Regions from separate parts of the Methylobacterium sp. C1 genome, predicted to be linked through region 2. Evidence: riboswitches for the same ligand, from Rfam matches in the RefSeq annotation. Region 2 holds a riboswitch; the other holds the start of a gene.
What was found. Region 2 has a riboswitch for thiamine pyrophosphate ahead of thiC (phosphomethylpyrimidine synthase ThiC). Riboswitches for the same ligand answer to the same signal wherever they lie in the genome.

Region 1 (5,036 bases), 2.8 Mb from region 2:
TGTCGCGGAACCAGATCCAGCGCCCGCCGCCGTCGAGGACCGCCTGCACGGTCTCGGCGAGGGGCCGCGGATGCCCGTGCCGATCCGTCACCGTGAGCAGCGGCGACGGCAGCCCCCTCACGAGCCGACGAGGCCGAGCTGCGGGCTCGACGGCTCCGCCCGGCCGCGGCGGGGGATCCGCCCGGCGCGGTGCGCGTCGCGCCCGGCCTCCACGGCCCGGCCCATGGCGCGGGCCATCCGCACCGGATCGTCGGCTTTGGCGACGGCGGTGTTGATCAGGCAGGCGGAGGCGCCGAGCTCCATGGCGATCACCGCGTCCGAGGCGGTGCCGATGCCGGCATCGACCACCACCGGCACCGTCGCCCGGCGGCAGATCAGCTCGAGGTTGGCCGGGTTGGCGACACCCATCCCGGAGCCGATCAGCGAGCCCATGGGCATCACGGCGGCGCAGCCGAGATCCTCCAGGCGCTGGCACACGATCGGGTCGTCGTTGCAGTAGGGCAGCACCACGAAGCCGTCGTCCACGAGATGGCGGCAGGCCTCGATCAGCTCCATCACGTCCGGGTAGAGCGTCTCGCGGTCGCCGATCACCTCGACCTTGATCCAGTTGGTGTCGAGCGCCTCGCGGGCGAGTTCGGCGGTCATGATCGCGTCCCGGGCGGTCTCGCAGCCGGCCGTGTTCGGCAGGAAGCGCTTGCCCTTCAGGATCTTGACCGTGTCCGAGCCGTGGCCCTGGAGCGAGACCCGTCGGATCGAGGCCGTGACCACGTCGGCGCCGCTCGCCGCGACGGCGTCGCGCATGATCGCCTGCGTCGGGTAGCCGGCGGTGCCGATGAACAGCCGGGACGACAGCGTCACCCCGGCGATGGTCAGGCTGTCGTCCCCGCCCTCGGGGCGCGGTGGCGTGTGACTCTGGTCCATGCTCAACCTCCCTGCATGGCGCGGACGATCTCGACGCGGTCACCCTCCGAGACCGGGGTCTCGACCCAGTCCCGGCGGCGCAGAACCCGGCCGTTCAGCGCGATGGCGACGCCCTGCGGGCTCTCGATGCCGCTCTCCTCCGCCTCGAGGCGGAACAGGGCGTCCACCGTCTCGACCGCGCACTCGCGCGGCTCGCCGTTGACGAGGAGTTTCATGCCGAGGCCCTCAGCGCTTCCGGCTGGCCGAAGCGCGCGCGGGTGAAGGGACGCGCCACCGCCGGCAGCGCGCCGCGCAGCACCAGCGCGGCGACCGCGTCGGCGGTGACCGGGGCGAGCAGGTAGCCGTTGCGGTGATGCCCGGTGGCGGCGACGAGGCCCGGGGCGATCGCGTCCAGGATCGGCGCGTCGTCGTCGGAGGTCGGACGGTAGCCGCTCCACACCGCCTCCACCTCCATCTCCTCGATGCCGGGCAGCACCCGGCGGGCACCCTCGAGCAGGGCGTAGAGGCCGCCCGCGGTGACGCCGGGCCGGAAGCCGCAATCCTCGACCGTCGCGCCCACGATGAGTTGGCCGTCGCTCTTCGGCGCCATGTGGACCTGCTCGGTCCAGACCATCCGCGCCAGGGTACCGGTGCGGGCGGTCGTGCGCAGGGCCAGGGACTGGCCCTTCAGCGGGCGGACCGGCAGGGCGAGCGCGTCGGGCAGCAGGCCGCCCTCCCCGCTCCAGGCGCCGGAGGCGAGGATGACGGTCTCCGCCGCGACGACGCGGTCGCCGGCGCGGATCCCGGTCACGCGGCCGCCCGACCAGTCCAGGGCGGTGACGGGGGTCCGCTCCACCAGGATCACGCCGGCCCGGCGGCAGGCTTCGGTGAGGGCGTCCATCACCAGACGGGGGTCGACCTGATGGTCGAGCGGGCAGTGGATGCCGGCAGTGACGGAGGGGCGCAGGCCCGGCTCGAGGCGCCGCACCTCGCTGCCCGGCATCCAGGTCGCCTCGAGCCCCGAGCGGCGCTGCAGGTCGTAGCGGAAGCGCAGCCGTTCGACCTCGTCGCGGCCGACCGCCAGCACCAGGGTGCCGTCGGCCCGGTAGTCGATCGCGCGGCCGGACTCCGCCTCCAGGGCGTCGCGGAACTCGGGCCAGAGCCGGAGCGAGTCCAGGGCGAGCGGGAGCAGCGGGTCGGAGCCCGGCTCGTGCTCGGCCGCCGGGGCCAGCATGCCGGTGGCCGCGAGGCTCGCGCCCGCCCCGATCGTGTCCCGCTCCAGCACTGTCACGGCGCTGCCGGCCTGGGCGAGGCGCCACGCGATCGACAGCCCGATCAGCCCGGCGCCGACCACGGCGACGTCGGTCCGCGCCGGAAGGGTTTCGGGCGCGACACAGCCGTCGGGGCTGCGGCGGCGGCCGATCGGTGAGGCGGGGCGGTCGAGGGGCACGGGCATCTCCGCGAATTGCCGTCGCGGGGACCGGGCCGTCTGCTTCTGTGAGAAGCTGTGGCCTGCCTTTCGGGCGGCCGCGGTCCAATCCCTACGCCGGTATGAGCCGGATCAGGTTCGAAGGATTTCCGCGCCGCAGGTCCTGACGGACGTGCCAGCGGTTTCTCAGCCCCTTGCCGGGGATCTCCCTGGAACAGATGCAGATGTGGCCTCCCGGCCGGTGCCGGTCAACCCCGCGCCGCGTCCAGGACGGCTCTCCCGCGACAATCGGCCGATCGCGGTGACGGACTGGACACCAAGCGGAGCGGAATCCGTCCGCCGGTCGCGGCCGCGCTCGCGATCGCGCACCATCCCTTCACGGGTCTGGCATCTCATCGCCGGGATCCGGGAACTCCGCGGATCGCCGCCACTCCACGTCACGGGCGAATTCGCGTGCGTACAATCCTCTTGATCTGCATGCTCGGCTTCCTCGGTGTCACGGCACTTCTGAAGCTGCGTGACGGCGCGCGGTCGGTGCCGGTAGCACTCGCCATCGCGCCGGCGCCGGCGCCGGAACCGGATCTCGCGGGCGCTGCCGTCGCCGGCGTAGCCCTCCAGGCCGGCCGCAACGGCCACTTCTTCGTCAACGCCCTCGTGGACGGCCGTTCGCTACCGATGATGGTGGATACGGGGGCGAGCGCCTGCGCGTTCTCGGAGGAGGACGCCGCGCGGATCGGGATCCAGGTCGGACCGTCCGATTTCACGCGCGTCTGGAATACCGCCAACGGGACGGTCCGCGTCGCGCCGATCCGGATCGCGATCGTGCAGATCGGATCGATAACGGTGCGGGACGTCGACGCGGTCGTGATCCCGCGCGGGCTCCTGTCGACCAGCCTGTTGGGCATGTCGTTCCTGAGGCGCCTGCGCGATTTCGGCGTCTCCGGCAGCACGATGACGCTCAGGGGCTGAAACGCGCGCGATGCGTGCAGATCTCCGGGCCGCGGCAGGACGGCTGGAAGGCCGCCCGGCTTGCCTTCCGAGATCGATCAGGGGAGCCGGTCGACCGCGCACTCCGTCCTGAGCCGTTGGAGTTTCCGGCACCGGTCTCACGCTTCCACCAAATCGAGTCATCTCGAATCATGTATATATGAGCCGTAGTTCGCTATAATTCCGTATCCGGCACGCACTTATTTCGAAGATTGACCCGTTTAATCGAAGCTTTACCTACAATCTCGATCGATTTGTCAATGCATGTCGGCGGTGCTAGATGCATCGACGGCCGCGGATGCGAGTTCTGAGCGCGCGGTGGGGCAGATTCAGGATGAAAAATCGCGGATCGACGATCTGTTTGTCCATGATCGTGAAGGACGAGGCCCACGTTATCCGTCGGTGCCTCGATTCTGTTCGACCGCTCATCGATCACTGGGTCATCGTCGATACCGGGTCGACGGACGGAACCCAGGATATCGTCCGCGCGGCGCTCGCGGACATTCCGGGGGCGCTGGTCGAGCGACCGTGGGTCGATTTCGCCTACAATCGAAACGAGGCCCTGAAACTCGCGCGGCGTCATGCGCAGTACACCCTGATCATCGACGCTGACGATGAGCTGATCATCCCCGCGGACTTCACGATGCCGAAGCTGCGCGCGCCCGGCTATCGGTTCGAGATCATCGACGAGCACACGCGATACTGGCGCAACCAGCTCGTCAGCAACCGGGAGAACTGGCGCTACCGGGGCGTCCTGCACGAATTCCTCAGCTGCCCCGGCGTGTCGGAGACTCCGATCCTCCCCCTCGCGATGCGCCGGGGCGACGACGGCGCCCGGCACCGCGACACGACTGCGGACGCGCGGGATATCGCCGTCCTCGAGAAGGCGCTGGCGGTCGAGACAGACCCCTTCATGATCGCCCGCTACACGATGTACCTCGGGACCACCTACGATGCCGCCGGCGAGTACCGGAAGGCCCTCGCATGCTTCCTGAAGCGCGCCGATCTCGGCGGATGGGACGAGGAGATCTATTTCAACCTGCTGATGGCCGCGGTGAACGCGGAGCGCCTCGATGAGCCGGAGGACAGGGTGCTGCAGCTCTACGAGCGCGCGACCTCCGTCCGTCCGGCGCGGGCGGAAGCGCGCCACGGGGCTAGTCGGTTCTGCAGGCTCAGGAAGCGGTTCGCGGACGGGTATCGATACGCGGAGGCGGGCCTTGCGCTCGCGCTTCCGAGCGAGGGGATCTCCCTGAATCCGTGGGTCTACGAGTACGGCTTGCTCGATGAATTCGCCCTCAACGCGTACCATCTCGGCCAGTACAGCGCCTGCGGACACGCCTGCCTGAAGATCCTCGAACGGACCCACGTCCCGAGGGAGGTCGCCATACGCGCCGGCGCCCTGGCACGGGACGTGATGGCGAAGATGATCGACCCGGTCTGGGGATGCCGGCACACCCCCTACGCGATGCCGTTCGTGCCGACGTGGTGAGGCGGCCGGCGCACAGGCACGCTGCGGGCTCGCGAGCGGATGTTGGCGGCCGCCGCGCGACGTCGGGACCGGGCCGGACCGCGATCGGAGACCTGGTCAGCTGGATCTGCGCGGGCGCAGGAACTTCGGCCGGAACACCGCCATCGGCTCGTCGAAGCCGTTGAGCCGGTGCTCGCCCAGCGGGATCGGGTCGCCCCAGAGGAAGTCCACGAACGGCTTCGACATCAGCAG
Region 2 (5,036 bases):
ATCAACGCGGGCGGCGGTGGCGGCTACGGCGGCGGCGGAGGCTACGGCGGCGGGGGCTACGGCGGCGGGGGCTACGGCGGCGGGGGCTACGGCGGCGGGGGCTACGGCGGCGGGGGCTACGGCGGCGGCTACCGCAACGACGGGTACGATGACCGACGCGACGCCTACCGCGACCGCCGCGACTACGACCGCCCGCCGGTGCGCCGCCCCTACGACGACGATTACGGTCCGGGCCCGCGCCGCTACCGCGGCGATCCGGACGAGTATTGATCTCGGTCGAGCAGGGCAGACGCGGGAACGTATTTGCCCTGTTAACCGCCATCCGGCATCGTCCGACTCCGCGGAGCCCTATCCGCGGAGCCGCGGGACCGGACGGAGGAGCTGATGACGGAGAATCGCCGCGGCGCTTTCCGGAAGAACGCTTTCACCTTCGGCGCGGTGCTGCTCGACGGCGGCGAGGTGAGCTGCCTGGTCTGGGACGCCACGAACGTGGGTGCGCAGATCGAGGTCGAGGACGATCAGGCCGTGCCGGACCGCTTCCCACTGCGGGTCAGCGCCGGCGCCGAACCGCGCCCGGCCACCGTGGCGTGGCGACGCAGCCGGCGGATCGGCATCGCCTTCGACGGCTGAGCCCCTCTCAGGTCGCCTGCAGGGCCGGGCGCGGGCGGGGTCCGGACGCCACCAGCCGGAACCGGCGCGGCCGCACGAACAGCAGGTCGAGCGCCGTCCCGCGGACCAGCCGCTCCAGTGCCAAGGGCAGAACGACCGCCATCGTCATGACCGCGAGGCTCGCGAGGCCGATATCGCCGATCGCGCCGGTGCGCACGAGGACCTCCCGGGTCGCGGCCATGGGCAGCGAGAAGGCGAGGTAGATCACGATCGAGCGCTGGCCGCAGGTCCGGACAGCCTCCGCGACCGGGCCGCCGGCGCGGCCGATCAGGGAGGCCGCCACCACGATCGCGAGGGCACCGGCGGCGCCGAGGGCGAGGCTCACCAGCGGCAGGCTGGCGAGGGTCGGATGGTCCGGCAGGCCCGACGGGGTCAGCGCGAGCCAGCCCTCGAGGAATGCCCAGGCGGCGAGTCCGCACAGGGCGAGCGGGACGCGGCGGCGCGCCGCGTCGGCGAGCGCGAAGATCCGGCCGGCGAACAGGTAACCCGCGACGAAGAAGACGTAACGGGCGCAGAATTCCTCGATCAGGGTCGACTCGCTGCGGATGTCGGCGATCTGCAGCAGGGCGGCGCCGGCGAGGAGCACGCCGCCGGGCACGCGACGCAGGGCCTTGGTGACCACCGAGAACACCGCCAGCAGGTAGATGAACCAGAGGCTGGAATAGGGCTCGATCAGCGCGTGGGCGAGGTGCGCCGCGAAGGCCGCGGGCCCGGCATCCCCGACGATCTTGCCGCATCTGGCAACCGACTGGATCACCAGCCAGAGCAGGTAGAAATAGGCGAAGTGGACGACCCGGCGGTCGGAGAACAGCCGCCAGTCGCGGTCGATCACCCGTCCGACGAACAGGCCGGAGAGCAGGAAGAAGTCCGGGATCCGGAACGGCTTCGCGAAGGCGACGACCGGGTGGAGGAAGCCCTCGCCGCCCATGGCCTCGCCGGTGCCGACGACCGAATGCATCATGACGACCAGGAGGATGCAGATCCCCTTGGCGATATCGACCCAGGCGAGCCGATCTCCCGTATCACCGACCCCGGCCATCGACCCACCCCTCGCGATCGGGGTGATCCTGGACCGGTTCGGGTTGACGGCAAGGAACGGGGCGGCGGCCACCTGCGGATAGGACGAACGCGCGGTAAACGCCGGCCGGTCAGTTGCTGCGCCGCGCCGACCGCCGCGCGCGGGTCATGCGCGTCGCCGCGTGGAAATCGTCGGGCTTGCCGCGGACCCAGACGAGGAAGCGCGCGATCTCCGGATCGGCGCGCAGCGCCTCGACGTCCGCGAGGCGCTTGGCGATCTCCGCCTCGCTGTAGCGGGCGTGGATCGCCGAGTGGCAGATCTGGTGCAGCCGGACCGTTCCGCGATGGGTCCCGCCCTTGAGCTTCGGCGTGAGGTGATGGAGGCTGGAGCGGGCGCGGCGCGGGATCGGGCGCTCGCAGAGGGGACAGACCGGGTCCGGCGGGCCCGGAACGCCCGGCGCGTCCGGATCCTCGGCGCTCCAGCGCTGCGAGCGCCGTCCGACCACGCGAGCCTCCCTCTCCTACCCCTGCTGGTCCGCCGGCTGCGGGCAGGCCGGACCGACGCGCGACCCGAACAGCGCCTCGGCCTCGCGATCCCGGATCCCGAGGATGGAGACGTGGTCCCCCGGGACCACGTCGATTTGGGCCCGGGGGCCGGCCGCCTCGGCGAGGTTCCGCGCCAGCTTGGCCGGCACGACCGTGTCGTCGCGGCCCTGCACGATCAACACGGGCGCCGTCCCACCGCGGATGCGCAGGTCCGAGCGGTACGTGTCGCGCAGGAGCCAGATCGGGGCTAGCGGGACATGCAGCCGCACGGTGTGGGTCATCGAGTCGAAGGGCGCCTCCAGGTACAGCCCGATCGCCGGCACCCGCTCGGCGACGGCCACGGCCACGGCGGCCCCGAGGGAATGGCCGTGGAGCAGGATCGGCGCGCCGGGCGCCCGCGCCCGCGCGGCCTCGACGGCCGCCAGCCCGTCGCGGATCAGCCCGTCCTCGCTCGGACTCCCGGTCGAGCCGGGATAGCCGCGATAGGCCACGGAGAGCACACCCCAGCCGCCCGCCCGCCAGGGCCCCGCGGCGAATCGCGCCGCGTGCGGCTCGGGGCGCGACCCGTTGCCGTGGAAGCTGACGACGACGCCGCAGCCCGGCCGCGGCGGCCGCCACAGACCGTGCAGGCTCTCGCCGTCGGGGGTCGCGACCGTGATCGTCGCGAGGCCGGGCGGGATCGTCCACGGGTTCTGCGGACCGAAGGCGCCCGGGTAGAGGAACCGCCGCTGCCCGAGCGCGAGCGCGGCGCAGGCCAGGCCGCAGAGCAGGAGCGCGGCGAGCAGGAGGCCGGCGAGGAGGCGCATGCGGTCTGGGAGAGCGAGGGCGTTCGGACGAACGGTTTCCGGGATGTGTTTTCTAGGGCGACGGGTCAGCATTGACAAAGCCGTCCGCGAGCCCGAGTCTGGAACCGTTCCGAGGGGGGCCCTGCAGAGGGCTGAGATTGGGCACGCTGCCCTGACCCTTGAACCTGATCCGGCTCATACCGGCGGAGGGACGGGAACCTGCGGTCGCCTCTCGCGCGACCTCATCTCATCTCGGCCATCGCGTGGACCGGACCGCTCCAGCACGAGGAGAGGCCCACGATGAACGCACCCGTTCTCCCGAAGGACGTGAAAGGCAGCCCCGAGACCGTGACCACGGGTCCGGTGACCGGATCGCGCAAGGCCTACGCGAGCCCGGCCGGGCGGCCGGACATCCGCGTACCCTACCGCGAGATCGTCCTCTCCGATCCGAAGGAGGAACCGGTGCGGGTCTACGACCCGTCGGGCCCCTACACGGAGACCGATGCCCGCATCGACCTCAATGCCGGCCTCCCCGGCGTGCGCGAGCCCTGGATCGCGGCGCGCGGCTACGCGTCCGTCGCCCCGCGCGCGGTGAAGCCCGAGGATAACGGTTTCGCGGGCGACAAGCTCGTGGCCCCCTGCCCGGCCGAGCGGACCGTCCGCAAGGCGGCCCCGGGCCAGATGGTGACCCAGTACGAGTTCGCCCGCGCGGGGATCATCACCGAGGAGATGATCTACGTCGCCCATCGCGAGAACGTCTGCCGCGAGGCGATGCTCGCGGGCGCCGAGGCCGCGCTCGCCGACGGCCAGAGCTTCGGGGCCTCGGTCCCGCCCTTCATCACCCCGGAATTCGTGCGCGACGAGATCGCCCGCGGCCGGGCGATCATCCCGGCCAACATCAACCACACCGAGCTGGAGCCGATGGCGATCGGCCGGAACTTCCTGGTCAAGATCAACGCCAATATCGGCAACTCGGCCGTGACCTCCTCGGCGGCCGACGAGGTCGAGAAGCTCGTCTGGTCGATCCGCTGGGGCGCCGACACGGTCATGGACCTGTCCACCGGCCGCAACATCCACAATATCCGCTCGTGGATCATCCGCAACAGCCCGGTTCCGATCGGCACGGTGCCGATCTACCAGGCGCTGGAGAAGGTCGGCGGCGACCCGCTGAAGCTCGACTGGGAGGTCTTCAAGGACACGCTGATCGAGCAGGCCGAGCAGGGCATCGACTACTTCACCATCCATGCCGGCGTGCGGCTCGCCCACGTGCCGCTGACCGCCCGGCGCGTCACCGGCATCGTCTCGCGCGGCGGCTCGATCATGGCCCGCTGGTGCCTCGCCGGGCACCGGGAATCGTTCCTCTACGAGCGGTTCGACGAGATCTGCGACATCATGCGGGCCTACGACGTCTCGTTCTCGCTGGGCGACGGCCTGCGCCCGGGCTCGATCGCCGACGCCAACGACGCCGCCCAGTTCGGCGAGCTGGAGACGCTGGGCGAGCTGACCAAAGTCGCCTGGGACAAGGGCTGCCAGGTGATGATCGAGGGCCCCGGCCACGTGCCGATGCACAAGATCAAGGTCAACATGGAGAAGCAGCTGAAGGAGTGCGGCGAGGCGCCGTTCTACACCCTCGGCCCGCTGACCACCGACATCGCGCCCGGCTACGACCACATCACCTCGGGCATCGGCGCCGCGATGATCGGCTGGTTCGGCACCGCGATGCTCTGCTACGTCACGCCGAAGGAGCATCTCGGCCTGCCCGACCGGGACGACGTGAAGACCGGCGTCATCACCTACAAGATCGCCGCCCACGCCGCCGACCTCGCCAAGGGGCATCCCGCCGCGCAGCTCCGGGACGACGCGCTCAGCCGCGCCCGGTTCGACTTCCGCTGGGAGGACCAGTTCAACCTGGGCCTCGACCCGGATACGGCGCGGCGCTTCCACGACGAGACCCTGCCGAAGGATGCCCACAAGGTCGCGCATTTCTGCTCGATGTGCGGGCCGAAATTCTGCTCGATG

Region 1: another riboswitch for thiamine pyrophosphate. It lies ahead of thiO (glycine oxidase ThiO); the one in region 2 lies ahead of thiC (phosphomethylpyrimidine synthase ThiC).

Annotation. Positions count from the first base shown of each region.
Region 1 is NZ_CP017640.1:825,627-830,662, reverse strand. Features, by position in the region: gene BKE41_RS03820 (thiamine phosphate synthase) at 1-121, opposite strand, end outside; gene BKE41_RS03815 (thiazole synthase) at 118-921, opposite strand; gene thiS (sulfur carrier protein ThiS) at 924-1,136, opposite strand; gene thiO (glycine oxidase ThiO) at 1,133-2,356, opposite strand; TPP riboswitch at 2,421-2,549, opposite strand; gene BKE41_RS03800 (TIGR02281 family clan AA aspartic protease) at 2,783-3,298, shown strand; gene BKE41_RS03795 (glycosyltransferase) at 3,684-4,805, shown strand; gene BKE41_RS03790 (adenylate/guanylate cyclase domain-containing protein) at 4,902-5,036, opposite strand, start outside.
Region 2 is NZ_CP017640.1:3,620,986-3,626,021, forward strand. Features, by position in the region: gene BKE41_RS16840 (hypothetical protein) at 1-270, shown strand, start outside; gene BKE41_RS16845 (pilus assembly protein PilZ) at 385-630, shown strand; gene BKE41_RS16850 (acyltransferase family protein) at 638-1,708, opposite strand; gene BKE41_RS16855 (restriction endonuclease) at 1,818-2,192, opposite strand; gene BKE41_RS16860 (alpha/beta hydrolase) at 2,208-3,038, opposite strand; TPP riboswitch at 3,141-3,246, shown strand; gene thiC (phosphomethylpyrimidine synthase ThiC) at 3,318-5,036, shown strand, end outside.